4 regions of the Desulfovibrio sp. JC022 genome follow, and region 2 is predicted to be linked to each of the others. Evidence: riboswitches for the same ligand, from Rfam matches in the RefSeq annotation. Region 2 holds a riboswitch; each other region holds the start of a gene.
What was found. Region 2 has a riboswitch for cobalamin ahead of FMS18_RS06330 (ribonucleoside triphosphate reductase). Riboswitches for the same ligand answer to the same signal wherever they lie in the genome.

Region 1 (7,739 bases), on a different contig from region 2:
TTGCGCCCCCGAAAAAAAGCATACATGGCAGCCACGCCCAACAGCATTGCAAATCCCAGATGGGTCCAGTCGATAAGCATGACCGTAAAAGGATCAAAGGTTACCGAATGCAGATTTTTGATCACCCGCAAAGCTCCGGTGCCGATCACTGCCCCATAAAGAACAACACGCAGCAGACCGGAAGAAGATAGCCTGAAATACTTCTTCCCGGCCAGAATGAACATAATCAGCAGGTACAGAGCCATGAACATGAGCACGGCCCCGAAAATGTAATGAATCTTATTGGTCAGGTAGAAATCCGCCAGCCAGCCCAGCCCCGGGATATCCGCGATGTAATAACGCTTGAAAATGGGCATCTGGGCCGCTCCGGTCAGGGCCATTATGAAAATAGTCCACTTGAAAAGACGCGCAAACAGGGGGCTAGTCATTGTCCTTTCCTCCTGCTGCGGATGCAAGGAACTTTCCGGCCTTGATGACTCCGGCTGCGATCCCGGCAAAAGGAGCGATGCCGACTGCATAAGCCAGCTTTTCTTCATCGGCCATAGAATCCTCCACCGGAGAAAGTCCGGGCTTACCGGGTCCCTTTTCCACTGCTTTGTTGAGCAATTCGAAAGGAACCGGGGAAAGATAGACAGTGTTGGTTCCACCGTTTTCTTCCTCACCGTAGATGAACCAATTGTTCTTTTCCGCCAATTCATGAGCCTTCTTGAGAATCTCACTGCGCGGACCAATAGTCTGCACATTCTCCGGGCAGGCTTCGATGCAGGCCGGGAGCTTACCTTCGTCAATGCGGTTGTAACAGCGATCACATTTGTACATGACTCCATTCCCGGCCAAATTGGGCATGAGCCGCAGATACAGCCCCACCCCGGTCTGACGCTGGGGAATATGCCACGGGCAGACCGTACGGCACTTGGCCCCGCCAAGACAGACATCATCATTAATGCGCACAATACCGTTTTTCTGTTTTCCGGCCGCACCCCACGGGCAGAGGTTGGCGCAAGGAGCATTGCGGCAATGCAGGCAACGGCGTGGGATATTAACTTCGTGGGTCTCGCCCTGATATTCCACCTCCGTACTCTGGATGTAAAGCCAGTTGTAGGGAGTGAGGCGGTCATCTACTTCCTGCCGGTCCGACCAGTCTTCGACCTTGACCCGTGAAGTGGGATACATTTCAGGGTAAGGCTTCTTGGGCTTGGGAAACTTGGGTTCGTTTACTTCGCGGCAGGCTGAGACGCACTCGCCGCATGCGATGCACTTGGAAAGATCCAGCAGGGTACAAAGTTCTTCATCACTCTTGCCTGCTGCCGCTGCAACCTCACGGGCAGGCAGGAGCATGGCACCGCTTGCCACACCCAGCCCCTTTAAAAAATTCCTTCGGGAAATTCCATTCTTCTTGTCTGTCATATTAATTCCTTTATGAACTGCCATATTTTCAGCTTCATCATGAAACAGGTTGCCTAAGGCAAAGCAGAATCCGTACCTATTTTTACTATCCTTTTATTAATTACCACATTTACTGAATCCATGGCTAATCTCCCATTGAATTCTGCTCTGTTTTTCCCTCTACAGACAGTCTCTACTTGAACATATGTCTAAACACATGTACAAATTTAAACATAAACCGGAAAAATTGAACACTTTTTAGACACTGAGCAAATTCATGACCGAACAGGACATTAATCTTTATCTGCGGGAAGTAATCGATACGATGAATGACGGACTGATCATCGTCCGCCCAAACGGAACAATTATGATGGTCAATGATGCTCTGCTTCGCATGACCGGATTTTCCAAAGATGATTTGCTCAACAAGCCATGCTCTGTACTGGGCTGCGATGCATGTCGCATTGTACGAGAACAGGCCGACGGACATTGGTGCGGATTGTTTGAAAAGAAAAAAGAAAGCCGCAAGAACTGTCACATCATCAGTAAAAGCGGAAATTACCTGCATGTGCTGAAAAACGCTTCCCTGCTAAAGGACGAAGAAGGCAACATCCTTGGCGCAGTAGAGACTGTCACTGATATCAGTGAGTTGGACCGCAAGGAACTCAAGATCCGCGAACTTTCCCGGAAGCTGCAACATGAAGAAAACGGATTTTGTGGATTTGTGGGTAATTCCCCGGCCATGCAGAAGGTCTATACCCTGCTGCGCAAAGCCGCCCGCTCAGATGCACCGGTCATCATTTACGGAGAATCCGGAACGGGTAAAGAACTGGCTGCACAGGCCATTCATAAAATGAGTCTGCGCAATGATAAGCCGTTTGTGCAGCTCAATTGCGCCGCGCTCAATGAATCCCTGCTGGAAAGTGAACTTTTCGGGCACATAAAGGGGGCCTTCACAGGGGCCTACCGCCATCGACAGGGCCGCTTCGAAGAAGCTGCGGGCGGTTCCATTTTTCTTGATGAAATCGGCGATGTGCCGTTGCCCATTCAGGTTAAACTTCTGCGGGTACTGGAAACCCGTTCCTTTGAACGGGTGGGTGAGAATATCAACCTGTCCATGGATGCAAGACTGATTACCGCCACCAATCAGGACCTGCGCCAACTGGTGCAAGACAAACAATTTCGCGAAGATTTCTTCTTCCGCATCAATGTAATTCCGGTTCACCTGCCGCCTTTGCGAGAACGCAAGGAAGATCTGCCTCTACTTGTTGATCACTTTATCCACCTGAACGATCATATCCATGAAGGAGAAGGCCCGGCCCCGGAAACCATGCGTAAAATGATGAGCTATGAATGGCCCGGAAACGTGCGGGAGCTAAAAAGCGCACTGGAATACGCCGCAGTGGTTAAAGACAACGGCCCGATCATGCCCGAACACCTGCCACCTCAGATAATGGAATCCGGCAATATAACTCCCTGCCCGGAGCCAATACTTCCTACTATAGAGCCGGATGAAAAACAGGCTCTCATTAATGCTCTCAAACAGGCCGGAGGCAATAAAAGTAAAGCGGCAAAAGTCCTCGGGGTCAGCCGGGGAACCATTCATAACCGCATGCGCAAATATTCGGTTCAGTATCGGTTGGATGAGTAACCACATATCAGAAAAACCGCATCATTACTGAACATTATACGGACAGCACGTCCTTTATAGAAAGATTATACAGCCGCCACCACTGGACTTTTCAGCTGTTTTTGAGTAAATACTTTCTCAACATCGGGAAAAAGCATCCGCTGTTTCCCCACAAGTCGCCGTAAAACCATTTACACTGGAGCAGCAGGTTCTAAAGCCCTGCCCAGTCCGAAAGAAATCACATTTCTGCCCGCTAAATATCCGGAACTCCGCAAGGCATCAGACCTTGCACCCGGACCGCAAGACCCGGCATCAAGCAGGTCTGCGCAAAACTGGAAAGCCAGTGCGCATGCTTTGCCTTTGAGTGCTGTGGTTTATTGCCCGAAAACAGAGACATGATACAGCGCGCACAGACAATTAACCGGAGGTTAAGAACATGAGTGATAAAGACATCGCGATCTTGAAGTATGACGGCAAAGAATACGAACTGCCTGTAATCCATGGAACAGAAGGCGAAACAGGCGTAGACATCACTAAACTCCGAGCGCAGAGCGGCCTCATCACCTACGATCCCGGCTACGGCAATACCGGCTCCTGCACCAGCAACATCACCTTTGTGGATGGCGAAAAAGGAATCCTGCGCTATCGCGGTTATCCCATTGAAGATCTTGCCAAACACGGTAAGTTTATTGAAACAGCATGGCTGCTCATCTTCGGTGAACTGCCCCTTAAGGAAGACCTGACCCGCTTCTCCGCCCTGCTCACCGCCGAGGAACTTATTCACGAGGACCTGCGTCACCACTTCGAAGGTTTCCCTGCCCACCGCAACCAGCCGATGGCAATCCTTTCCGCGGTAATCAACGCGCTGGGAAGCCATAACCCGGACCTTTACGACATCAACGACAAGTCCGAATTTTTCCTTGCTGTGGGCAAAATCATCTCCAAAGTGCGCACCATTGCGGCATTTTCCTACCGCAAATCCATAGGGCGTCCCTTTGTATACCCGGACCCGGAGCTGAGCTACTGCCACAACTTCCTGCATATGATGTTCTCAATCCCCTACAAACAGTATGATCCGCCCATTGAAGCTGTAAAAGCACTCTCGCTCATCTTCCAGCTCCACGCGGACCACGAGCAGAACTGCTCCACCTCCACTGTAAGGATGGTCGGCTCCACTCAGGCGAACATTTTCGCCTCCGTGTCATCCGGCATCTGCGCTCTCTGGGGCCGGTTGCATGGCGGAGCTAATGCCGCAGTCATCGACATGCTCGAAACCATCCAGAACGGCGACTATACCATCGATGAGTACATTGAGAAGGTCAAAAAGAAAGAGTGCCGACTCATGGGCTTCGGGCACCGCATTTACAAAAGCTTTGACCCGCGCGCAAAAATTCTCAAAAAAGCCACCCACGACCTCTTGCAGCACGGCTTCAGTGATGAACTGCTGGATATCGCCATGAAGCTGGAAGAACGCGCTCTTTCCGATGAATACTTTACCGAGCGAAAACTCTACCCCAACGTGGACTTCTATTCCGGCATCATTCTGCGCGCACTGGGAATCCCGGTAACCATGTTCCCGGTAATGTTCGCCATCGGGCGCATGCCCGGTTGGATTGCCCACTGGTACGAAGATTACACCAACCCGGCAGCAAGAATTAATCGCCCGCGCCAGATTTACACTGGCGAAACTCCCAGAAATTACGTACCTATAGATTTCAGGAAGTAAATCTAGTCAGTATCGGTCCTGGGCTTATCCGGCCCCGGAGCGATGGATATACCTACCCGGATATGCCCGTAATCCCGCCCCGTACAAGGGATGAGATTACGGGCAATACTTTTTTGAGCAGTTCGAAATTTTAATTATTTTCAAAAAAATCAAAATTAATTAAAAAAAAGCTTGCAATTTACACACGATATTTATAAACAATTCTTCGCCGTGCCGAAGTGGTGGAATTGGTAGACACGCTAGGTTCAGGGTCTAGTGGAGGTTTCTCCGTGGAAGTTCGAGTCTTCTCTTCGGCACCATATTTCAGAAAAAGCCGCAACAAATGTTGCGGCTTTTTTGTGTTCTTGGCCCTGACAACAAGTCAGCCCTACTGCCCATTGGGCTAAGGATCTTTCTGCTGAAAAACAGCTAAAAATTATTGACCGCAGATGAAGTTTTGTTAAACTTTTGCTCGTTGTTTTTCACTTCAGGATTTTTTGAAAATAAGGGAACCCGTTTAAAATGCGGGGCGGTTCTGCCGCTGTGATTCCTGTCCTTTTAAGGAACAGGAAAAGCCAGCACCCCGGCCTGAAGCTATCTGCTGTATGCAGAAAATTACCACCTCCCGGACGCTCCTTTTCAGGCATGCTCTCCGGCTTCAAAAAACAGGTTATGCCTTCTGGGCCTCCTGCACCACAAATCAAAATTCTATCCCCACTATGGGATTATTGTTGCCGGCAAATGTTTTTCGTTTATGAATTTTCATTCGCCTCAAGACTATGGTTTGCTTTGTAAATTTCACAGCATCCAAGAATACTCATGCGCCCTTGCTTTTAAAAGCAGCTAATTTTGACCTCAGGGCCCAAAAAAAGCCCTTTATAGGATATTCATCATAATGACCGAACAATCTGTAATCACCCGCGAATCAGCGAAAATGGCTCTTGAAGAACACACCCGTTTTCAGGAAACCGTCAGTTCCAAGAAATACCAGATACGCGACCGCAAAGGACGTCTTCAGGAACACTCATTTACTGACGTTAAAAACAGACTCTGCCGTGAATTTTTAAAACATTCCCGTTTCGAAAATCAGGAAAATGAACAGGTTTGCGAAATGCTCCAATCCGGGCGTTTCATTCCTGCCGGTTCCATACTTTCCGGCCTTGGCAATGAACATGCGAAATGTTCGCTGAGCAACTGCTATCTGGCCAAGATTGAATCTGATTCCCTTGAAGGAATTTTCGAAGCCCAGAAAAAACTGGCCCGCACATATTCCTATAGAGGCGGCAGCGGCATCGACATCACCATCCTGCGCCCTTCCGGTGATCCGGTAAACAACGCTGCGGTGACTTCTTCCGGGGCTGTAAGTTTCATGCCCCTTTTCAGTGAGCTGACCAATACCATCGGGCAGAACGGCAGACGCGGCGCGCTGATGATCTCTCTGGACATCCGCCACCCGGAAACCCGCCGTTTCATCTGGTGCAAGAGCAAGCCTGAAGAAATTTTCGGAGTTGATTCCCTGACAGGTAAAATTCAGGACGTTTTCGGTGCCAACATCAGCCTTAAAGTTACCGATGACTTCATGCGGGCTGTTGAAGAAGATAAGGACTGGACTTTTATTTTCCCCGACAGATTTAAAATCAGCGGTAAGATTTGCGATGAATCCACCCTGCAACTGCTGCCGGAAGTATACAAGGCCCTTGATCCGCAGGTCGGGGACCGTCTTGAGGCTGAAATTATCTACAAAGTCATCGGCACAGACCCCAAAAAGCAGCTGGTCAAAGTACAACCGGATCTTCCGGTCAACGATGAGAACACTCGCCTTGCCGACGAAACCCTGACCTTTTCCCTTTCCAGAAAACGCAACGAAACATCGGACATATTCGATCCGGTAAAATCCGTTTACAACGAACTCTGGGACGGTGATTACAGCCGCTGGCAGGAACTGAAACTTCCGCTTAAAGAATACGACACCGTCAAAGCTCGCGACCTGCTTGAAGAAGTCAGTGAATCCGCATGGAAATCCGGTGATCCGGGAATCCTTTATCAGGACACCACCCAGCGCAACACCCCCGGCACATACATAGATCCCCTGCGTCTCAAGCCCATGTCCACCAATCCCTGCGGCGAGCAGGCACTCGGCTACTGGAGCAACTGTTTGCTCGGAGCCATGGTTTTGTACCGGTACGTGGTTAACCCGTACACCAAGGAAGCACGTTTCGACACCGATCTTTTCCATGACGACCTGACCCGGACAATGTCTTTCATGGACACCATGTCTGATCTCAACCAGAACAAGCACCCGCTTCAGAAGCACCGCGATGCTGATAAATACGGTAAACGCATCGGCATAGAATTCACAGGACTGGGCGATATGCTCGCCATGCTGGGCATGCGTTACGGAAGCGACGAATCCATTGATTTCATCAAAGAAATCATGCGCGACAAAGCCATCACTGAGATATCTGTCAGTGCGGATATTGCCGAGCGATTCGGTGAAGTTGAAGCCTTGAAAGATAAGGAAGCGCGCAGCCGCTTTCTGGAATGCCCATACATCAGCAACCTTGATCTGCCCAAGAAGCTGCGCAAGAAAATACTCAAAACCGGCCTGCGCCACACAGCCTTTAACACTGTCGGCCCTTCCGGTTCCATTTCCATCATGTCCGACAACTGCACTTCAGGAATCGAACCGGCATTCCTGTTCAGCTACGCCCGTGAAACAAGACTTGAAGCCGGAAAGGTTTTTGAGTTTATTCACATGCCCCCGCTGAAATGGATGCTTGAAACCAATCAGGAACACCTGTTCGGAAAATACACCGCCCAGCAGCTCAAAGAAAAACTGAATTACGTGCAGGCCGATGAACTGGACTACATGGACCGCATCCGCATGCAGTCCGCAATCCAGCAGTACACCGACAGTTCCATTTCTTCGACCATCAACCTCTCCGAGGAGACCCCCAAGGAAACCATCTTCGAGATCTACCTTGAATCTTGGAAACAGGGACTCAAGGGAGTAACGGT
Region 2 (7,739 bases):
GGGCTTTTGGAATTTAAGAAACGCAATCCTTACGATCTCGGGCTGAGCGAACGAAAGCGGCTGGCTATTGCTTCAACTTTGGCAATGGATACCGGAATTATTGTTCTTGATGAGCCTACCGCCGGGCTTGATCCACGAGAAATTAATATGCTGGAAAGTGAGCTGGAAAAGCTTCGCTCAGCAGGTAGAACCGTAGTTCTGATTAGTCATGATATGGATTTTGTGGCTGAAAATTGTTCACGGGCGGTCTGTTTACAAAATGGAATTAAGCAGTTTGACGGATTGATCGGGGATCTTTTTGAAAATAGTGGCCTTCTTGAGCAATGCGGCTTGCTTGCGCCGCAGATTGTGCAGCTTGGTTATTATTACGGCTTACAATTGGATGAGATAAGTCCGCAGGGATTCGTTAATAAAATGCTTAACTGAGCAGAGTTGCCAAGTCTCCCCACTCTTGTGTAAAAAGCCTCCCATGACACCTGCAATCAATATAGCCAAGAAAAAGAAGATTAAATTCAAGGTCCATGAATATGAACATGATCCTTCTGCCGAGGCATACGGTAAGGAGGCGGCAGAGAAACTGGGCGTTGACCCGGAGCGTGTTTTTAAAACTCTGGTAGCCGGGAGCGGGCGGGATCTCTTCGTTGCCGTGGTTCCGGTAATGAAGATGCTGGACCTCAAACAGCTTGCCAAGGCGGTTAAGGTTAAGAAGATAGCCATGGCTGACGTAAAGCTGGTAGAACGTACCACCGGATACGTGGTCGGCGGGGTCAGCCCGCTGGGTCAGAAAAAACTGCTGCCTACAGTTATTGATGCTTCCGCAGATAATTTTGAGACTATTTATGTCAGCGGCGGGAAGCGCGGATTGGATATTGAATTGAGTCCGCAGGATTTAGCCACGCTGCTTCGTGGCTCTTTCGCGGAAATTGCTAGATAGAATGTTTGTCATTTGCGGAATTTAGTTGCAGCATTTTCCCATAATATAGTTTGTTCAAAGGCCCGGCGATTGATTTCGTCGGGCTTTTTTTACTGTTTTTATTTTGTTTCACATATAGTTTGACAGTCAAATTAAATTTACATTAGAAGTTTTGAAAATCAATTAATTTGAAAGTCAAATAATATGGAGTTCAAAATGAATTTTGATTCAATCTTTCTGGTGGCCATACAGTCCAGTCTGTTTCTGGGGCTTATCCACGGGATCAATCCCTGCGGCCATTCGTGGCTGGTGCTGGCCCCGTTTGTTTATGGAGAGAAGGATGGCAAGCGGGTTTTTTCACTGACCAGCGCGTTTATTCTGGGAACGACTCTGGCCTGTCTGATAATCGGGCTGACACTCGGGTCTATTTCCTTGACCATCCCGGATTCGCTTACTTACGTGGTGGATATCATTACCATGGGTATTCTGGTACTTCTGGGTGGCATCCTGATTATGAAGCCTGAGTTATTGCACAATCATGAACATTCTCACGACCACGACCACCATCACGACCATGAGCATAGCCATGAGCATAGCCATGAGCACAGTCGTGGGTGTTCATGCAGTCACGGGAAATCCACTCTACGCAGCGTGACTTTCTGGGGGCTGTTCTCCATCGGGTTTGTGAACATGATTGTGCCTTGCCCCACAGTGGCGATCATGTATAAATACGCCCTTGATTCTGGAAGTGTGTTTAAGGGTACTGCGGTTTTCGCCAGCTATGCCTTCGGGACCGGAGTAGCCCTTGCGTCGGTGATTTATGCCATTTACAGGGCAGCATCGTTAGTGCGAGCCCTTGAGCAGGATTGGGTGGAGCCGCTGGTCATGCGTACCGCCGGGGTGATGACTATAGGTTTTGCAATTTACAGTTATACAAATTTATAAAGTGGAGGTCCTTGTGCTGGATAAGCTCAACCATGCGGTGATCGAATTCTATGAAAAGCTTTCCTCATGGGAACATGACGTGGTCCGTGAAAAAGGTTTGACCCTGCCGCAGATGCACACTCTTGAAGTGTTGGGCATTCATAAAGATATGCGCATGAAAGAGTTGGCTCAGTGCATGGGTATCACCACCGGAACCCTGACCGTATTGGTGGATCGCCTTGAGGATAAGGCTTTCGTCTGCCGCAAACCGCACCAGACCGACCGCCGCTCAATAATCGTAGGCCTTACCGAGACCGGAAATGAGATGTTTAAGGAGCATGACCGTCTCCATCTGCGACTCATTGAAGAGATCACCGCAGAATTTTCTGACGATGAGCGGGATATGCTTCTTTCTTTTATTAAGAAGATGAATGGGGCGTTTTAGCTCAAATCAAGTTACGAACATTTTAAGAACATCTGTGGAAAACTTTTGTTCACTATAATATTTACCCCGCAATTTTAATAATTGTGGGGTTTTTTCTTAAAATAAACTAGATTATTTGATTTTCCATTCGATTTTAGTTGAAAAGCATTCTCATTTTCACTATGTCTGCTGAGTGCTTTTGGTTGATGTCAATTATATTTGTTAAATGAAAATGAGAGTCGTTTTTATATAAAGGAGAGGTTGGGAATGAAGTATACATTTAAATTATCGCATAAAATTGTAGCAGGTATGCTGGTTTTCCTGTTTTGCGCGTTGTGTCTGGGCGGCGTTTCAATTTTTACCTTGCGGGAGTTGACTGAGAAAATGGAGTCCCGAAACAGCCTTGATGAAATTATCAGCATCGGGGTGGAAGCTCAGTCGGAAGCACTTGATTGGTTGACCCATCGTGAGGAGCTGTCCATGGAAAATCAGGGGGAAGAGCCTGAGGTTCTAAAAGCTTACGCAAAGATGACTAGAGGCATGAATGAAAGAGTGGATGCATTGGCAGGTTCGGGTGTGGATGGGCAGATGGTTGCTTCTCTTGCCGGGTTGAAAAGTTCGTTTAATAATTTTGATAGTGGTTTTAAAACATTTCAGGGTCAGTTCAATGATGGGGTCGGGTATGTCAAAAGACTGCGCGAGATCTCGGTGGAAATCCTCGGTCAGGCCCTGTCTCTCCAGAAAAGCATTGCCCGTACTGCGAGAAAACAGGCTAAGAAGATTGCTGTCCTTCAAGAGCAGGCTCTTACTCCGCAGGCGGGGCAGAATAATGGTGAACTTGTCCGTGCTCTGGCTGTCTCCATGGCAGGTCTTAATGAGCTTACTGCCAAACGGCAGACCGCAGCGATTCTACTCAACAAACCACTCGGTTTTCAGGAGATGGCTAAAGACTTCATTCTTTATAAGGATGCTTCCAGCGGATCAGGATTGATCATTGATATTGAAAAATTGATGGGCATTGACCCTGATTCCAGCATGGGTGCTTCATACCCGCAGTTCAAACCTTTATTCCCCAAAGGACGGGAGGCTAAGCTTTTTAAAAAGATAGTATCACTGACCGGGGAGTATCTGGATGTTTTCAAGGCTTACTATACTACCAGCCTTGCCATGAAAAAATCCATGCAGTCCATGGAAGAGGCTCGTGAAAAGCTTGTGGGGCTGGAGCATTCCATCCGTACAGAACAGGTTGAAAGCTATAATCTGCTTCAGCAGCGGGCCGTCTACGTTGTTACTGTTCTGGGTGGGGTTGTGGTTTTGATCGGGCTGTTGCTTATCCTGCTTAGCCGGATGATGATTATTAAACCGTTACGTCGTATTATTGGTGAAATTTCTGCGACAAGTCGTAATCTTGCTGCCGGAGAAGGTGACCTTACTCATCGTATTGAGCAGAATGGGAATGGTGAGCTTGGGGATCTTGCCGGGGCGTATAACGGACTGATGCACGTGATTGAAAAAGATAAGAGAAAAGTTGAAGAGGCTACTGCTGTTGCTGAACGCGAGGCCAGTTCAGCACGTGAGGCTCTTGCCGGGTTGAGCGAGGCCCAGAAGGAAGCTGAAAACGCTCGCAGACAGGGCGTGCTTGAAGTGGTCCGCAATCTGGAGCAGATTGTCAACGGGCTGTCTGTTGCTTCAGATGAAATCAGCAATCATGTTGCGGATTCCAGCAGAAGGGCACGGGAGCAGCAGTCTAATCTTTCCGAATCCACTACCGCTCTTGATCAGATGACCTGTTCCATTCAGGACGTGGCCCGCAGTTGCTCTGATGCCGTTGTGGGCGCGGGGGAAGCCATGAGTACCGCCAATAGGGGTGCGGAAATGACCGGGGAAGCGATTAATTCCATTTTCAGTGTCAAGGAGCAGAGTGACCGGTTGAAGGATAGTCTTAACCAGATGAATGTCAGGGTTGAAGATATTGGCCGGATCATGTCTGTGGTCAGTGATATTGCGGATCAGACAAATTTGCTGGCCCTTAATGCGGCTATTGAGGCTGCCCGTGCCGGGGATGCCGGGCGCGGCTTTGCAGTGGTAGCCGATGAAGTACGAAAATTGGCAGAAAAGACCATGGACGCCACCAAGGATGTGGGCCTCGTGGTTGAGGCTATTCAGGAAAGTTCCCACGCCAATGTGCAGAGCATGGAAGAGGCTGCGACGTCTGTGCTGGACAGTACCCGGTTGGCGGAACAGGCCGGGGATGCTCTTGAGGAGATTGTCAGCCTCGTGAATGGGGTTACCGGACAGGTCCGGAATATTTCTGCTGCTGCGGAAGAACAGTCCGTGTCATCGGACCAGATTAATTCTTCATCCAGGAATATTAACCAGATGGCAGAATTGACCACCAAATCCATGGAAAAATCCAACGATTCAGCAAAGGATCTTTCTATTCTAGCTATGGAGTTGCGTTCATTGATTGACGGATTGCGCGAAGAGTCCCGAGCTTCTTGATCTTTATCTCAGATAAAAAGTGTTTTTGTTTTCAGGTTAAAAATAATTTCAGCCGGACTAATTCGTCCGGCTGAAATTATTCGAAAACGGCTAAAGGATTTTGTCTCTAAATCAGGGCCTTAAGATGTTTTGAACACCAAACGAACAATTGTGGAAAACTGCTGTTCAACACGAGTTATGCCAAGCACCCCAAGGGCTGACAGGGTGTTGTATAAGAAAAAGTCTAGAGAGTCTTGACCGTATTTTCTAGTCTGTTAGACTGCTTTCAGTCGTCAGCACTTCAGGAATCCGTTTCTGCTTTCTGAGCATCAAAAACGGACCAGTCGGGAACCCGGTTTGAATCCGGGGCGGTTCTGCCGCTGTCAGGGAAGCATTTTTGTGCGTATCCCGAGCCAGCACTCCGACCTGAAGCATTGCCTGTCCTTTATGGCAGGTCGAATCAAACCGACCGAAAGTTTGTTTCTGACATTCTTCCGGTTTCAAAAGTCCTGCGGGATGAGCCTTCCGGGCCCCTGCACCTAATGCACACCACCATAAGACACGGCTGAGCCGTGGGCTTGCAATCTGGGGAGGTTGCTTCCTTTTCTGCGTTCTTTTTTCGGCGTGGACGGTGATGTGTGCGGACAAATTTTTAATCAGGTAATTAAATGCCCAAACAAATTCTCAAACGTGACGGTTGTCTCGAATCATGGTCCACTGAGCGTATCTCAGAAGCAATTTTTAAAGCTCTCAAAGCCAGCGGAATCAAAGATCCTCTGCTGAGTAAGCGTCTCGGACGTAAAGTTGAGCATAAGCTCGCTGAAGTCGATGTGCCCGAACAGGAAATGGTTCAGGATATGGTTCAGCTGGTTCTCATGGAGAACCGTCTTTACTCTGTTGCCGAACGTTATATAATTTACCGCGAAAAACGTCGCGAACTGCGCCGCCAGGATGAAACTTACCTCGATATCGCCGGAACCATTGAAAGTTACCTTGACCGTTCCGACTGGCGTGTAAATGAAAATTCCAACATGGGCCATTCCTTTCAGGGACTGATGCTGCACATGTCCGGAGCTGTTCAGGCCCGTTACTGCCTTGAAAAATATCCCGAAGAAATCAGGCTGGCCCACGAGCACGGCTATTTCCATATTCATGACCTTTCCTTCGGCCTTGCCGGATACTGCGCCGGTTGGTCCCTGCGTGATCTGCTGCTGGACGGTTTCGGTCTCAAGGGCCGTTGTTCTTCCGGTCCGGCACGTCATTTTGATTCCGTAACCGGACAGATGGTCAACTTCCTCGGCACTCTTCAGAACGAATGGGCCGGTGCGCAGGCTTTCAACAACGTTGATACCTACCTCGCTCCCTTCATCCGTCACGACGGTCTGGATTATGACCGTGTGAAGCAGATTGTGCAGAAATTGATCTTCAACCTGAACACCACCTCCCGTTGGGGCGGACAGAGTCCGTTCACCAACTTCACCTTTGATATGGTTCCGCCTAAGCATATTGCTACCGAACCCGTTATCATCGGCGGAGAATTTCAGGACACCACTTACGGTGAGTACCAAGAAGAAATGGAGATGATCAACCGCGCCTTTGTTGAAGTCATGCTTGAAGGTGACTCCGATGGCCGCATCTTTTCTTTCCCCATTCCTACATATAACGTTACCCCGGATTTTCCGTGGGAAAGTGAAGTGGGCGAGCTGCTCTTGCAGATGACCGCCAAATACGGCGCGCCTTATTTCCAGAACTTTATCAACTCCGACCTCAATCCCGAGGACGTGCGTTCCATGTGCTGCCGTTTGCAGATGGACCTGCGTGAGATCCGCAAGAAAACCGGTGGTTTGTTCGGTGCCGGGGACCTGACCGGTTCCATCGGTGTTGTTACCTTGAACCTGCCCAAACTGGCTTACCTCGCACAGGGTGAGGAAGATTTCCTCGACCTGATCACCGAGTACGCGACTCAGGCCAAGGACTCCCTTGAGTACAAGCGCAAGCTGGTTTCCGCCAACTTTGAGAGCGGCATGTTCCCCTTCTCCCAGCGCTACTTGAAGAACGGCTTCAAAGGCCACTTCTCCACCATCGGACTCATCGGCGGTAACGAAGCCTGCCATAACCTGCTGGGCAAAGGTATTGATACCCCTTCCGGTTCACGTCTCATGCAGAGGGTTCTGCATCACCTGCGCGACCTGACCGTGGAATTTCAGGAAGAAACCGGAAACCTCTTCAACCTTGAAGCTACTCCGGGTGAAGGTACCTGCTACCGTCTGGCTAAGATCGATAAGAATCTTTATGCCGATATTTACACTTCCGGTGAAGGTACCCCGTACTACACCAACTCCACCTTGTTGCCGGTTGGTTCTACCGAGGACGTTGTCTACGCCCTTGAACACCAGAACGATTTGCAGACCCTGTACAATGGCGGAACAGTATTCCATTCCTTCCTCGGTGAGGCTATTCCCGATACCACCGCGCTCAAGAACTTCATCATTAAAGCCATGACTAATACCAAGATTCCTTACATCTCGGTAACTCCGACCTTTTCGGTCTGCGAAGATCACGGCTATCTTTACGGTGAGCATTTTGAATGCCCTGAATGCGGTAAGGATGCCGAGGTATATACCCGCATTGTGGGTTACTACCGTCCGGTAAACCGCTGGAACAAGGGTAAGCAGGAAGAGTACCGCGAAAGAACTGAGTACAGCTACAATTCATGCACTTGCGGCTAGTTTTGTTCAGCAACATAGACTGAAATATAAAGTCCGGGGATTCATTTCTCCGGACTTTTTGTTAGGCAGCATTTATATTATTTTGTAATTGCTTGCGTTAGCTGTTTTCAGGATGTAATTTGTGTACTGACCGGAACCATTAACAGCATATGAGTATGATATTATCAGCCAGCCAGTTACGCGCTCTGCGCCAGAGAAATGATGAGGAGCTTCGCAAGGGAAGTTATGCCAAGCACGGCTATCCTGCAAATACCATTCAGGATTTGCT
Region 3 (7,739 bases), on a different contig from region 2:
ATATTTACCTCCCCAAGGGGAAAGAACACTATGATTCAATAAAATTCAAGTGAATTATTTTTTATGTTATTTGAGAATTATCATTTTAAATCATACCTTATTACTCTGTTTCGTCTTTTCAAATGTTTACTGCTCGGCGGGTTAGATCAGTCTTGCATACAAGATTTGCAGGATTATTGAAAAATCATTGTTTTAGCTATTTGATGAGTTATTGACGGTTGAGTTGTTTCACACATAGACTGATTATAAACAGGGCGAGATCAGGAGTACGGGGAAAATTATGGGAGCAGAGAAGCTTCATAAGTATATATCGGAGTTGAAAGAGCAGCTGGAGCTACAGACCTTGCTGGCGGATTCTTCCTCTGAAGCTATCGGCGTGTTTGATGAGAAGGTGCGTTGTGTGGCTGTGAACAGGGAAGTGCTGGAAGTTCTGGGCTATACCCATGATGAAGTCATTGGCATGGGCGGGTTGGATCTTGTAGCTGAAGAGTATCGCGAATTGGTGCGGGAAAACATTTCCAGCAGGTACGAGCAGCCTTATTTTGTCATGGGTAGACGTAAGGACGGTTCTACTTTTCCTGCTGAAATCCGGGGGCGTACAGTGCAGCTTCGGGATAAGACCTACCGCATTTCAGCTATACGTGACATTTCTTATCTGAAAGCAACTGAAATGGAATTGCGCGAAACCCTGCATGAGTTGAAAATTATTTTTGAAAGTAGCAAAGCCGGGATGATGTTCTTGAAGGGTGGGCGAATCCTGAAAAGGGCAAATCAGGCTCTTGCCGATATTCTGGGTTATGAGTCGCCTGCTGATATGGTCGGCTTGGGTATGATTGATCTGCACCTTACCGAAGAAAAATTTCATGAATTTGGTAAGTTATATTACTACACCCTCGTAAATAAAGCTCAGGTAAATATTGAATATCAGCTGAAGCGTAAGGACGGAAAATTTGTGTGGTGTTCTCTGTCCGGTCAGGCCGTGGATGTGAATGTTCCTGCTGACTTGAATCGCGGGGTGCTTTGGGTTGTGAATGATATTTCTCAGCGCAAGGCGGAAGAGAAGCGGCTGTTGTTGCTGGCAACCACAGACAGTCTTACCGGGGCCTACAATCGCAGGGAATTTTTTCGGCAGGTTGAATTGTTTATGCAGGGAGATAAACGTAATCCAGCTGGTCCGTCTATGTTGATGGTTGATCTTGATAATTTTAAAAAGATAAATGACGCCCATGGGCATGAGGCTGGGGATGCAGTGCTGCGTCATTTTGCTGATATCTGTCGCAGTGTGATCAGGGATGATGATGTTTTTGCCCGCATGGGCGGGGAAGAGTTTGCAGTTTTTCTGCCCGGAACAGACCTTGCCGGAGGTATTGCTGTGGGAGAAAGGTTGTGCCGGAAATTTGCAGCGAGTGAAATTTCCATACAGTCTGGGATTATTAAGTGTACTGCAAGCATCGGGGTAGCCTCCATGAATTCGCGCAGGCTCGATACGAACAGGTTGTTGCGCATGGCGGATATGGCCTTGTACGACGCAAAGGAGTCCGGTCGAAATCTGGTCTGTTTTTATGATTGATTTTTTTAATGTCTCATTCCGCCCATTGAATTTGTTTTAACTCTTGGCTAAAGCCGCTAAAAAAGTTAAATGATTATGCTATAGGAAGTTGTAATAAAGTATTTAATGCGGCCTGAATTTCAGGGGATGGTCGTAACTAATAAAGTCAGGAGAAAGTGGTGAGGAAGTTACTTGTTGTTTTCGCATTGATCGGAATGATGCTTTCCGGGTGCGTGTACGTTAATATGGATGTCGAGAATAAACCTGTTCCGGGCACTGATTTCAGCGATTTTAAAACTTTTTCTTTTAAGCAGAAAAGCGAATCCAAGAAGGATCTTGAAGCTATTCTGCTCAATACTGCCAAGCTGGAACTGGAAGCCAAGGGTTTTAAATATGACCCGAATTCACCCGATTTCGTGGTAGTGGTTAATTTCGGTTCCAAGGCATTCATGGAAAGGGGAGTTACCTACAAAAGGGAAGCTTACGAGTACGATTATATCAGCAAGACCAACTCTGAAATAGGTGTGGTCAAGACCGCTGATGCCCCCCGTGTGGATAACACCGTGCGGATCTATCTGATGACTCCCCATGATGAGGGTTTGAAAACATACCTCTGGCGCGGAAAGGCCACCAGTCAGGACCGTGAAGGTCTGGATATTGTCGGTAAATGTCTGGTCAAAGGCGCGTTGCTGAAATTTCCCGCAGTTGATGGAAAGTTTCGTGAGAAGTTGAATGTAAGGGATTGCGAATAAACGATCATTTTAAATAGTTGCTAAAAAAGAAGCCCCCGGACAACTCCGGGGGCTTCTTTTTTGGTCTGGTGGAAAATTTTCGTGGGTACTTGACTTCGATGAAGATGAATGGCATTCCTTGATCACTATATAACAATATTTTTATATATTGAATTTGATTTGTATGCGCCCGCAGGAAACGGAAGATGGTGAAAATCCGTCGCAGGCGCGCTGCTGTAACCGGGCATAATTCAGGGTGATGGTGTCGATTCACTGTTTTGAGAACGGGAAGGATCGATACTGTGCGTCAAACTGTCCGGAAGCCAGAAGACGTCCTGCGGGAGTGAGTGCCGGACCTCGCGAACAGGTCTGTGAAACAGGGATAAATATCTCGGTCACTTGAAACACGGAGAATTATTATGCTGACGCACACTTTAGGTTATCCCAGAATGGGCAGTAACCGCGAACTCAAACGTAAACTTGAATCATACTGGAGAGGTGAAGCCGGGGCGGATGATCTCGCACTTACTTCCAGAAAATTGCGTGAACTGCATTGGGATGACCAGAAGCAGGCTGGAGTTGATCTGATACCGGTAGGTGATTTTTCCTACTATGACCACATGCTTGATAATGCAGTCAGGTTCGGTGTTATCCCCGGCAGATATAATGTGGAAGGAAACAAAATTTCCCTTGATGATTATTTCAGGATGGCCCGTGGTGAAGCTGGAGAGAACGGCGTGGCGGCCATGGAAATGACAAAGTGGTTTGATACCAACTACCATTACCTCGTGCCTGAATTTAAAAGTGACCAGAAGTTTTTTCTTGCCGATACATCTTTGCTTGAACAGGTTGATGAAGCGGCTTTGCTTGGGCACAGAATCAAGGCCGTCCTGCCCGGACCATTGACCTTTTTGCTGTTGGGTAAGTGCGCGGATCAGGAATTTGATCGTTTGGATTTGTTGGAAAACCTGCTGCCAGCTTACGTGGAACTAATTGAGAAGCTCTCCGCCAAATGCGAGTGGATTCAATTTGATGAGCCTATTCTGGCCCTCGATCTCGACGAGTCGGTGCGTAAGCTTTTCAACCCTGTTTACCGCACCTTTAAAGAAGCAGCCTTAAATTCCAAAATTCTTGTTGCCTCCTATTTTGGAGGTCTGGGTGATAATCTTGAAACTGCTACCTCTTTGCCTGTCGATGCTTTGCATGTTGACCTCGTACGCGGTTCACAGGACCTTGAACCGCTGCTTGTAAATCTGGCGGATAATTTAAGCCTTTCCCTCGGTGTAGTAGACGGCAGGAATATCTGGCGGGCTGATCTTGATAAGGGTGTTGCTGCTGTGAAGTCCGCAAAGACTGTGCTTGGCGAAGAACGGGTCTTGGTAGCTCCTTCATGTTCACTTCTGCATGTCCCTTTTGATCTTGAGCTGGAAACAAAGCTGGACGTGGAAATTAAATCTTGGATGGCGTTTGCCCGCCAGAAGTGTGTAGAAATCAGGACCATCGCTGATGCAGCAGCAGGTAAGGATGTTGAAGCTTTTCTGGTTGATAACCGCGGCATTCTTGGCTCCCGGAAGAAAAGTCCGAGGGTTAACAATCTACAGGTTGCCCGGAGACTGGCTGAACTAAAACCTGAAGATTACCAGCGTAAATCCACTTATACCAAGCGTGCTGAAATTCAGCGCGGGCTCGGTTTTCCTCTTTTGCCCACAACCACTATCGGTTCTTTTCCCCAGACTCCGGAAGTGCGTTCCACCAGAAGCGGTTTTAAGAACGGTCGTATTGAGCGGGCTGATTACGAAAGCTTTATGCACGGATACATCGAAGACTGCATCCGTCGTCAGGAGGAAATCGGGCTTGATGTGCTGGTTCACGGTGAACCTGAACGCAACGACATGGTTGAATATTTCGGCGAAAATTTTGACGGCTACTGCTTTACGTCCAACGGCTGGGTGCAGAGTTACGGTTCCCGTTGCGTGAAACCTCCGGTGATTTTCGGTGATGTGTCCCGTCCCGGTCCCATTACCGTGGATTGGATCAATTATGCCCGCTCCCTTTCAGAGCGTGAAGTCAAGGGTATGCTCACCGGACCGGTAACCATCCTGTGCTGGAGTTTTGTTCGTGATGACCAGCCCCGCAGTGAAACCTGCCGTCAGATCGCACTGGCCGTGCGTGATGAGGTGGCTGATCTTGAAAAGAGCGGGGTTAAAGTTATTCAGATTGACGAACCCGCCCTGCGTGAAGGTCTGCCTCTGCGTAAGGCAGAACAACCAGAATATTTGAAGTGGGCAGAGGAGTGCTTTCGTCTCTCCGCTTCCTGCGTTGAGGATGCCACCCAGATTCATACCCACATGTGTTACTGCGAATTCGATGAAATCATGGATTCCATTGCCGCCCTTGATGCCGATGTCATCAGCATCGAGGCCAGTCGCAGTCGCATGGAACTCTTAGGTAGCTTCAATCGGTTCAGCTATCCCAATGAAGTCGGTCCCGGTGTTTACGATATCCATAGTCCGGCAATTCCGGCTGAAGATGATATGGCCCTGCTGCTGGAAAAAGCTCTGGAAGTCATTCCCGCAGAACGGCTTTGGGTAAATCCGGATTGCGGACTCAAGACCCGCAAATGGGATGAGGTTGTCCCGGCTCTTAAAAATATGGTTCAGGCGGCTAAGAAAGTACGCCGTGAGATTCAATAAAGATAAATAAACTTCCCGGACCGTACCTGCGGTCCGGGAACCAAGCAGATAAAATGGAGAATTAAATGCAGGTGGCACAGAATATCAATAAGGCTGGACAATTTTTTTCCTTTGAATTTTTTCCGCCCAAGGATAAATCCACATGGCCCGTGTTTATGGAAAGGGCCGCAAGGCTGGCCGCTTTGAAGCCTCTTTTCGCATCAGTAACTTACGGAGCGGGCGGAACCAGCCACGACAATTCCCTTGAAATATGTTCCCGGCTGAAAAAGGATATGGGTATTGATATTCTTGCCCATCTGACTTGTGTCGGTGCCAGCGAGCAGTCCATTGATGAATTTGTCAGCCGTCTTGGTGAGGCAGGGGTCTCGGATATTCTGGCCCTTGGCGGGGATGGAGTGAAAGACGCCAATGGAGAAGGGCAAAGCCGTTTCATGCATGCTTCAGATCTTGTGGAGTATGTGAATGGTAAATTTTCCGAAGTGGGCATGGCTGTGGCCGGATATCCCGGCGGACATCCGGAGTCTCCGTCTATTGCCACGGATATTGAGATCCACAATTCCAAGCTTGCCAAAGGTGCGGACTTCACCATGACCCAGTTGTTTTTCGATAACAGGCTCTACTTCGATTATGTGGACAGGCTGGCGGAACTCAGCAGTACTACCCCGGTAATCCCCGGTGTATTGCCCATTCAATCTTTAAGTTCCCTGCGTCGGATTATGTCCCTGTGCGGTGCAGCCATTCCCGGCGATCTTTATTGCGGAGTGGAAAAGGCCTTTGATAAGGGCGGCGATGAGGCTGTTATGGAGTTCGGTTTTGACTTTGCACGCAAACAGATCGCGGACCTGCTTGATAAGGGCGCACCCGGAGTGCATATTTACAGTTTGAACCGCGCAGCCATGTGTGAAAGGTTGATTACTGACTTGAAGAGTGACGGATATTTTAATTAACTTTTTCAATGTTTCATTGCTACGTAAAAAATCCCTTCAACCCAATCGGGTCGAAGGGATTTTTGCTAACAGGGATTCCAAGGGGATTTAGTCCCTTCTACAAAAAACCTTTAAATGTATCGGCGATCTGGGCAGCGGTCTTTACCCGCTCCGGCCCGTGTTCGATGATAAAGGGCAGAATCTTATCAGAGTAACTGCCCAGCCCGGAAAGAAGGGTTTCGCTCAGTCCCTTGGCTGAAGGTGAGGCGATAAAGTTCTTGATTTCAGTGTACAGGGTCTTGGCTTCGCTTACGGAATCATTGCCGGAAGTATAGGCTGTGGAGGCATGACCGTAGACTTTTTGGGCTTTCTCAATACTTCCGGGAGTAGTGATTATCTTGGTCAATTTTGAAGTCAGTGAGGAATCAGTTGTGCCGGAATCCATGCTTTCAGAAAATCCGACCAGCTTGGCAAGTCTGGTCATTGCTGAACCGGAGCCGATGTCGCCTAGTTTTGAAGTCAGGGCTGCGCCTTCGTCCGGGTTGAGCAGGCTCATGGTCGCGGTCTGGGCATCAACGAGGTTTTCCGTGGAATCGTAAAAGCCGTTGTAAACATTTTTAGCCCGGTCGAGCAGGCTGGCACCTTCTGCCGCACTCTTGGCTGTTTCAGCGGAGGAAGACAGGTCGTTCAGACTGAATGCCTGAGCTGCCGGTGTTTGAAAAAGCATGCATACTGCCAGCAGGGAAAGGGCTATCATAAGGGAACGGTTGTTTTTCATCTTGCTATCTCCATTTTTAAGTTAGAAGTGCAGTATACTTGAATGGTGGAAATTTGCCATTAGAAAGCTGAGCTCTTTAACCTTGTGTTTCTTTATGTTAATCAATGGAAAATGTGGGGTGTGTTTTGCGCTTAAAAATATTGCTGATATTAATATTGCTTTTTTGTTCGTACCGCCCGTGCAGTGCGCAGGATTTGAAGTTTTCCTGCATAAAAGGATTGGTTGAACAAGAAATCGGCACATATATCCTTCCGCATGTATACAAGCATCTCAACATGGATATTAAGATTTTTCCCATGCCCGGCAAGCGTGCCCAACGATCTGTTGAAACCGGTCTGGTTGATGGTGAGGTCATGCGTATTTATTCCTATGGCGGAGAAGTTCCCGGTGTTATACGCGTAGAGCCTGCTTATTTTTACCTTGATACCACCCCCTATGCGCGAAAGGGCAGTGGGATAAAAATTGATTCAGTCGATGATTTGCTGAAATATAAGGTCGTTAAAATTCGGGGTGTTAAACATACTGAAAAAGTCACCGCGATGATGGACAGTGTTTACAATTTGGACAGTGTTTACAATTTGGACAGTGTTTACAATTTGGACAGTCCTGAGCAGATGGTTAAATATCTGGAGTGCGGTCGGGCTGATGTTGCTCTGGCCAACTCATTGAATTGGAAATACCTGCTTACCAAAATGGATTTCGATGATATTGTCCCAGCTGGGCCGCCTTTGCAGAAACTGCCTTTGTATCATTATCTGGATAAACGCCATGCGCGGTTGGCGGAAAAGGTCGGGGATGTGATTAAAAAGATGAAGGAAAGTGGAGAGCTTGATAAGCTGATAAAAGAAGCTGAAGAAAAGTTTTTTGGTTCGGTGGATGAATCTCGCTTCAAACACTAGGCGTAAAAAAAAGGCCGCAACATCTTAAAATGTTGCAGCCTTTTTGTCTTTGAATGCTGCTGGTTATTCTTTGGCGTCGTGGGTGTTGCGCACGGCCATGGCGTGGGTCAAACGGTCGATGATGATCGCCAGAAACACGATGGAGAGTCCGGCTTCAAAGCCC
Region 4 (7,739 bases), on a different contig from region 2:
AACATCAGGACAAAGACGCTTCATGGTCTGCATCATGTAGCCGAAAGTGGAATAAATCAGCGGATCGCCAAGAGTCAGAAATGCTGCTGTTTTGCCACCTTCCAACTGCTGGCAAGCAATGCGACAGTTCTCTTCCCAAGCATCGTTTAAAATGTCTTTATCGCGGGTCATGGGATAGCCAAGCTTGACTACTTCGCAATCATCACGCACGAATTCGGATGCTATTTCAAGGGAATGGGAATACTCGTTCTTTGTGGAAGAAGCGGCAAAAACCACGTCCACTTTTTCAAGTACACGAACAGCCCTAACGGTCAGCAGATCAGAATCACCGGGACCGACCCCGATTCCATATATTTTTCCGGAATTACTCATTTACTTCTCTTTGTTATTAAGCAGGAAGTCCGCGAGAATCTCAACAGCTTCCACATTTCTCGGACCGGGTCGGGAAAAAACCGACTCATCCACCTTTAAAATTCTTTTGTCACGCACCGCTTCAATCAACTTGAAATGGTTTCGCTCATCGGGCTTGACCGGAGACGGATTCATACGTCCGCTTTGGTATACATAATTCTGGGGATTGAGCCGCATCAACTCTTCTTCGCCCATGCGCACAATCTTTTTATGGTTACCAACGCAATTAAATCCCCCGGCCCGACGGATAATATCATTCACAATGGAACCCTGCCCTGCTGCCAGCAGGTTGGGATAACGTATTTCAAAAAACACGGATGGCAGCACTGATGATGTCACATATTTCTGCAACACCGCACTAAGCCGCGTATCCATTGACTCGATCAATTTATCCGCTGCCCCCGGCTTCCCGGTAAGTACGCCCAGCCTGTTAATAACGGAAAACATCTCCTCAAACGAGGCTACCTGAAACATGGCACACGGAATTCCCCGCGTTTTGAGCGGTTCAAGAGCTGTTGCCGCTTGTGACCTTCCGGCCATCTGCAAAACAAGATCAGGCTTAAGAGCCACTATCAGTTCCGGATTGGGCCGCATATGAGTACCGATAGACGGAAGCTTGATTATCTGCTCAGGATAATGATCCGCAGCGGTGCGGGCCACCAGCCGATCTCCGAGATCCATGGCGTACAAAATTTCATTAAAAGATCCGTACAAGGCTACGATGCGCTTAGCCGGAGCCTGCAAAGTTATTTCATTGCCGAAGTCATCGGTAATGGAAACCGCGGCCTGCGCCCCAGATACGAAACCAGACGCAAAAACACCTGCGAAACTAATCAGCAGCAGGAGAAAAAAGAACCTGCGGAACATGGAGGCTCGGATGCTCCACAATCGCAACAGATGTTTCATAAACATTTGAAATATTTTCCTCTGTAATTACATCAGCAGGTGAACCATCCAGCATGACTCTTCCCTGAGAAAGAAAGACCAGCCGATCAAAATAAAGGGCCGCCAAATTGAGATCATGGATCACGCAGACAATGGTCGCCCCATGGCGGTTCATGTTTTTCAGGAGATCAAAAAGCTCTATCTTCCCGGCAACATCAACACCGGAAGAAGCTTCATCAAGCACCATCAACCGGGCTTGCTGGGCCACAGTGCGAGCCATAAGCACTCTCTGAAACTCACCACCGGAAAGCTCGGCAACCGAACGCTCTGTCAGGTGGCTTATACCGACTCTTTCGATGGCCTCGGTACAAATCCGTTCATCCTCTCCGTCATAACCGAAAAAGCCGGACCCATGCGCGTAACGGCCCATCATGACCATGGATTTCACAGTCAGCCCGAAAGCGGGGTCCACCCGTTGCGGAAGCACAGCCATAATCCCGGCAAGTTCGCGAGGACGGTATGAATCAACCGTGCTACCGTCAATCTCAATACACCCTCCCAAAGGGGGGAGGACACCGGAAATTGATGAGACAAGAGTTGTCTTACCGCTACCGTTGGGACCGAGTATGGCGGTCATGGACCCTGCGGGGAACTCGAGATTCAGCCCATGCAGGACTTCACGCCCTGCGTATCCGGCTTTCAAGTCCGTAATTTTAATCATGAGCCGGCCCCGCTACTTCCATTAAAACCGGAGCGTAACACAATGCAGAAAAACGGACCGCCAAGTAACGCAGTGACCACGCCCACCGGAAGCTCCTCACCACCGGAAAGCAATGACCGGGCAATGACATCAGACCAGACCAACAGCAATCCTCCCAGCAGGGAAGATGAAAGCAAAAGCGGCCTGTGTTCTGCACCCTGAAACATGCGCACCAGATGTGGAACAATCAATCCCACAAATCCTATAATCCCGGAAACAGCCACCGCCGCCCCGGTCAACAGCCCGGAACCGATAAGCAGTGCCATACGAACACGAGAAACATCCATGCCCAAATGACGGGCCTGTGTTTCACCGAGAGAAAGAATATCCAGTTCGCGTGAGTAGTATATCAGCGGAATCATTCCGGCGATAAAGTACGGCATAAAAAGCTGCAAATGTGACCAGCCCCGCCCCTGAAAGCTGCCCATAATCCAAAAAACTATGGAAGTTACGGACTCCTCATCAAGGGACTTGAGCAGGGAAATGAGCGCGGAAAGAAATGTAGCCACCACAATCCCGGCAAGGACCATGGTTTCCCGACGTAATCTTCCGCCGATCCTGCCCAGCATGAGCACTGCGCCAAGCGCAGCCATTGCCCCGGCAAGGGCAGCCAGCGGCAGAAACAGGTTCCCGAATCTGGACCAAAGCTCCGCGCCGAGCATAGTCGAGCCGGAAAAAATCGCCAGACTGGCCCCGAAAGCCGCCCCGCTGCTAACTCCAAGAGTAAACGGATCAGCCAAAGGGTTGCGCAGGATGCCCTGATAAACAGTCCCGGCAACAGCAAGCGACATTCCCACCAAAAATGATAGACAAACCCGGCTGAGTCGCAGATCGATAATGATAAAAGAAAGTGCTGAATCAACTTTATCTGCACCCAAACCCAAAGCAGTCTTAAAGGCCGCCAAGACCTGAGCAGATTCAGTAGGATAAGCCCCGAAAAGACAGGCGGCGAAAATGGAAATCGGCACGAGCAATGACAGTACAATGACTGCCTGCGCCCTTCTGTTACCTGAAAATTCCATCATCACCGCCCGGTTTAATTAATGGTCGCCAAGGTGCTTGAAAGCAACCTTGAGGTGATCAACCCAGATGTCCAAAACCTGCGGAAATTCAGCGGTTCCCTTAAGCACGGGAACACACTTGTAACCCAGCTTGGACAGCTCGGATTTCCATGAATCAGCCTCATCTCCTGCCATATCGTTACGGGCATGGTCACCTGCAACAGACATGTAAGGCATGAGGTAGACTTTCTTGGCTTTGCTCTTTTTGAGCAGAACTTTAACGTCATCAAGGGAAGGTGCGCCTTCAACTGTACCAACGAAAATATTGGAATCAACCTTGGAAAAGTAATCCTGAGAAGCGGGATAGTAGATATTAGCGGCGTGGTGGGTTCCGTGACCCATAAGTACAACAGCATCCTTGGCCTTACGGTCCTTGGGTATGTTGGCGATAATGGCCTTCACAGTGCGCTGCATATCTTTGTCGGAATAAAGAAGCGGCTTGCCTACGGTAACTTTGCTCATGCCTTTGGGCATACCTTCAAACCTTTTTACGGTGTCACTGATGCCCTCAAATTCCTCACCGGGGATGGTGTGCAGGGACTGCACTGCAACATGGGTGAAACCTTCATCCATCATCTTGGTCATAGCCATAACCGGGGAATCCACAGCACGGCCTTCTTTTGCCAGAATATTTCTGATGATAGCGGAAGAATAGGACCAACGAACAGGTACACCGGGAAAAGCCTTTTTCACGGCCTTGTCGATTGCATCAAACGCAGGTTTGGTTTCAACCATGCTGGAACCGAAAGCGGACAGCATAATACCTTTTTTTACAGACTTTCCTTCACCATGTCCGGCCATGGCAAATGAAGGGATCAGCAGAAAACAAACCAGAATAAATGCGGGGATGAACTTGAATTTGTCCCCAAAACGGCACTGCATAACAGTCTCCTCAAATTGGGGGGCTTAAAAAAAGGTAAACCACACACGCGAGTGCATGCGCAGCAATTTCTGACAGGTAAAAGCCCCGTTAACCGTCAGAATGATCGTGATTTGCACCCGGGCAGGTCTTCCGACTCGTCCTATTCCACCCGGCCTTCCCGAAAATTAATTCAGTGGCACACGGAACCGGAATTATTCCGGTCACACGGGATGAAACCTTGCAGGACTCACGGCGGCGGGTCCGTCCCCGACTTTAACGGGGTTCCCTATTAAGCTCGTGAGAGCACCTCAGGCAAAAGCTAGATATGATTGTTCACTCGCATTGTCAATGCAGACGGCTGATATACACTATCTTAGCTGTCTGATAATTTTAGCCCTGTTAACGCGCGGCCAACGGCCCGTCCCCGATTCCGGGCCAAATACGGATCATACCCAACAATGCACGCAGGCTGGTCCAAATCCCGGCAACAACCCAGATCCAGAACAACATATGCTGCGGATGAAACCAATCTACCACATAAAGGAGTCCGACACTTGTAAGAACCGCAATGAGCATGGCATTCCGCAGATAGCGGTAATCACCGGTTCCAAGATGGATTCCGTCGGTAGCGAAGGAGAGCGCGTTGATGGGCTGCAAGAAAGTGACTGCCAGCCATGCAGGTCCGAAAACCATGGCGGATTCTTCCGGTACCAGCAACCAGACCACAGGCTGCTGTCCCAGATACATACCGATGGTCAGCACAACCCCGGTGGCGAAGCTCCATTTACAGACCAGTGCCGCGACTTTACGCGCGGTCACACGATCGGCACGGCCCACAAAATAGCCCACCAGCGACTGTCCGCTGATAGCAAAAGCATCTAGAAAAAGAGCCAGAAAAACAAAAAACTGGCGGATAGCCTGATGCGCCGCACCGGATTCCGCCCCGGCTTTAGTAGCAAAACGGGTACAGAGCAGCAAAAACATACAGACGCACCCGGTACGCACAAACATATCACCGCCGATAACAAAAAGCCTGCGTGCGTCAGCAAAGCTGAATCCGGTATTAAATCCATAATGTTTACGAACAACCAGCACCGCCCAAACCGCACCAATCCATTGACTAATGGAACTTGCCAGAGCAGCACCGCCCACCCCCATAACGGGAAACGGTCCCTTACCGAAAACAAGGCACCAGTCCAGCACGACGTTGATCACATTCATGCCCACCGCAATCCACAGCGGGGAGCGCATATCCTGATAACCGCGCAAAGACCCAAAGCAGGCAAGAACAATCAATACAGCCGGTCCACCCAGCAAACGGTAGCTCATGTAATCTACTGCCAGATTGCGAACAGCACCTTCTCCGCCCATCATCACCGCAATACTGCTTAGAAATGGATAGACAAAAACAATCAAAGCCAATCCCAGCACAGCGGAAATGCCCGCAGCCATCCAGCCAAGGGACGAAGCCCGTTCAAGATCGTCCTTACCCAAGGCATGCGAAACTTCAGTCTGGGTGCCGATGCCCAGAAATCCAAAAATCCAAAAGACAGACGAGAATACAATGGTCCCGATACCAAGCGAGGCCAGCGCTTCCGGGCCGAGTTTGGCAACAAATGCAGTATCCACCAGCCCGGTCAAAGGCTCGGCGACCATAGAAAAAAGAACCGGAATTGCCAAAGTAAGCAATGTCCGGTTCGGTTTAATTTCAAAGGGATGTTTTTGAGTCATTACTATTTAATATTCTCTTCAAACCAAGCTTCAAATAATTCCATAGCACGTTTGCCGTAGAGTTCTTTACGAACCCGTTTAGGTGCGCGCTTATTCAATGCAGGCATGAGTCCGAACTGGACGTTGGAGGGTTGGAAATTCTTTTTCTTTTCGCGCAAATGCCCGAGCAATGCGCCCATGGAGGTTTCCGGCGGCGGTGCGGGAAGTTCATTGCCTTTGGCCTGCTCTGCAAGCATGCGTCCTACCCAGAGACCGCAGGCTGCGGATTCAAGATAGCCTTCCACACCGGTAATCTGTCCGGCAAGATGAATACGCGAATCAGCCTTGAGGGCCAGTTTTTCGTCCAACACTTCAGGAGCGTTTACATAGGTGTTGCGATGGATAGACCCCATGCGCAGAAATTCCACATCTTCAAGGCCGGGAATCATGCGAAAAATACGTTTTTGCTCAGGGTACTTAAGCTTGGTCTGGAAACCTACGAGGTTAAAGGCGGTTTTGTCTTTGTTTTCAGCACGCAACTGAACCACGGCGTGTGCCTGTTCTTCTGTGCGCGGATCAATGAGACCTACAGGCTTGAGCGGTCCGAATGACAGAGTTTTCTCGCCACGGTCTGCCATTTCCTCAATGGGCAGACAGCCTTCGAAATGAATTTCTTTTTCGAACTCGCGGGGCACAACGCGTTCCCCTTCCTTAAGCTCCTTGATAAATTCGGCGTACTGTTCCTCGTTCATAGGACAGTTCAGGTAGTCGTCATCTTCAGGCTTGTAGCGGGAGCCGTAAAAAGCCACATCCATATTCACAGAATCGCGGCTGACAATGGGCGCGATGGCATCATAAAAATATAAACGCTGTTCGCCGATCTTGGCGATAAGACTTTCGGTCAGCCCTTCGGAAGCCAGCGGTCCGGCGCAAACAACGACCTTTGAAAAATCTGCAAGTTCGGGATCATCAAGGGAACTGATTTCCTTACGGACTACAGTAATGAATTCATTCTGTTCAATTTCCTCGGTAACCAGTCTGGAGAAAACTTCACGGTCAACGGCCAGCGCGGAACCAGCGGGCACACGGGCCTGCATGGCGGCTTTCATGAGCACGGAATCAAGGGCTTCCATCTCCTTTTTAAGCACCCCGATGGCGGTATTCAACTCACCGGAACGCAAGGAGTTGGAACAGACCAGCTCAGCCAGACCGGGCAAATGATGGGCCTCGGAATATTTATCGGGCTTCATTTCATAAAGAACTACCGAAACTTCAGCCTTGGCCAGCTGCATTGCACATTCACACCCAGCCAGCCCGCCACCGATTACTGCGATTTTATCCACGTATATTACTCCAAAGTCGATTGAATTTTTTAAGTATCTAAACTAATAAATAATAGATGTGTTTCGCGATCCTGCAAAATTATACATAACTCACCATTTATGACCGCACCTATCTTAAAAATCAAGAATCTGACCACATCTTTCGCCACTCCAGGCGGAATCATCAAGGCTGTGGATAATGCCAGTCTGGACTTAGGGCAAGGAGAAACTTTAGCCATTGTCGGGGAATCCGGCTGCGGCAAGACCGTGCTCTCCCTCTCAATTATGGGACTTATCCCCGATCCGCCGGGGCGAATCACTGACGGACAGGTTCTTTATCGCGATCAGGACCTTGTGCAACTATCCGAACAGGAAATGCAAAAAATTCGCGGTAACCACCTCTCCATGGTCTTTCAAGAACCTATGACCTCACTTAATCCGGTTTTCAAAATCGGAGACCAGATCGGCGAAACCTTACGTTTGCACAAGGGCATGGATAAACAGCAGGCCGCCGAAGCCGCAGTAGACGCCCTCAAACAAGTAGGCATTCCCAATCCGCACAAGCGACTCGACAATTTTCCCCACGAACTGAGCGGCGGCATGCGTCAACGGGTCATGATCGCCATGGCTCTGGTCTGTTCCCCGGAAGTTCTCATTGCTGACGAACCGACCACCGCACTGGACGTAACCATCCAAGCACAGATCCTGCGTCTGCTGGATGATCTGAA

Region 1: another riboswitch for cobalamin. It lies ahead of FMS18_RS00930 (ribonucleoside-diphosphate reductase); the one in region 2 lies ahead of FMS18_RS06330 (ribonucleoside triphosphate reductase).
Region 3: another riboswitch for cobalamin. It lies ahead of metE (5-methyltetrahydropteroyltriglutamate--homocysteine S-methyltransferase); the one in region 2 lies ahead of FMS18_RS06330 (ribonucleoside triphosphate reductase).
Region 4: another riboswitch for cobalamin. It lies ahead of FMS18_RS03265 (sirohydrochlorin cobaltochelatase); the one in region 2 lies ahead of FMS18_RS06330 (ribonucleoside triphosphate reductase).

What each region holds. Positions count from the first base shown of each region.
Region 1 covers NZ_VOPZ01000001.1:226,964-234,702, reverse strand. The annotation lists gene FMS18_RS00955 (iron-sulfur cluster-binding protein) at 1-428, opposite strand, end outside; gene FMS18_RS00950 (4Fe-4S dicluster domain-containing protein) at 421-1,407, opposite strand; gene FMS18_RS00945 (sigma-54-dependent Fis family transcriptional regulator) at 1,664-3,037, shown strand; gene FMS18_RS00940 (citrate synthase) at 3,453-4,742, shown strand; tRNA gene FMS18_RS00935 (tRNA-Leu) at 4,955-5,041, shown strand; cobalamin riboswitch at 5,194-5,328, shown strand; gene FMS18_RS00930 (ribonucleoside-diphosphate reductase) at 5,617-7,739, shown strand, end outside.
Region 2 covers NZ_VOPZ01000003.1:246,351-254,089, forward strand. The annotation lists gene FMS18_RS06305 (energy-coupling factor ABC transporter ATP-binding protein) at 1-426, shown strand, start outside; gene ybaK (Cys-tRNA(Pro) deacylase) at 470-934, shown strand; gene FMS18_RS06315 (sulfite exporter TauE/SafE family protein) at 1,130-1,858, shown strand; gene FMS18_RS06320 (MarR family transcriptional regulator) at 1,872-2,282, shown strand; gene FMS18_RS06325 (methyl-accepting chemotaxis protein) at 2,529-4,763, shown strand; cobalamin riboswitch at 5,029-5,187, shown strand; gene FMS18_RS06330 (ribonucleoside triphosphate reductase) at 5,411-7,471, shown strand; gene FMS18_RS06335 (hypothetical protein) at 7,627-7,739, shown strand, end outside.
Region 3 covers NZ_VOPZ01000001.1:205,597-213,335, forward strand. The annotation lists gene FMS18_RS00845 (pilus assembly protein PilZ) at 1-2, opposite strand, end outside; gene FMS18_RS00850 (diguanylate cyclase) at 281-1,570, shown strand; gene FMS18_RS00855 (DUF4136 domain-containing protein) at 1,729-2,301, shown strand; cobalamin riboswitch at 2,445-2,635, shown strand; gene metE (5-methyltetrahydropteroyltriglutamate--homocysteine S-methyltransferase) at 2,700-4,973, shown strand; gene FMS18_RS00865 (methylenetetrahydrofolate reductase) at 5,039-5,920, shown strand; gene FMS18_RS00870 (hypothetical protein) at 6,018-6,677, opposite strand; gene FMS18_RS00875 (ABC transporter substrate-binding protein) at 6,896-7,576, shown strand; gene FMS18_RS00880 (proline/glycine betaine ABC transporter permease) at 7,640-7,739, opposite strand, start outside.
Region 4 covers NZ_VOPZ01000002.1:60,165-67,903, forward strand. The annotation lists gene cobI (precorrin-2 C(20)-methyltransferase) at 1-372, opposite strand, end outside; gene FMS18_RS03250 (ABC transporter substrate-binding protein) at 373-1,323, opposite strand; gene FMS18_RS03255 (ABC transporter ATP-binding protein) at 1,241-2,017, opposite strand; gene FMS18_RS03260 (iron ABC transporter permease) at 2,014-3,078, opposite strand; gene FMS18_RS03265 (sirohydrochlorin cobaltochelatase) at 3,097-3,999, opposite strand; cobalamin riboswitch at 4,102-4,305, opposite strand; gene FMS18_RS03270 (MATE family efflux transporter) at 4,379-5,710, opposite strand; gene trmFO (methylenetetrahydrofolate--tRNA-(uracil(54)-C(5))-methyltransferase (FADH(2)-oxidizing) TrmFO) at 5,713-7,032, opposite strand; gene FMS18_RS03280 (ABC transporter ATP-binding protein) at 7,132-7,739, shown strand, end outside.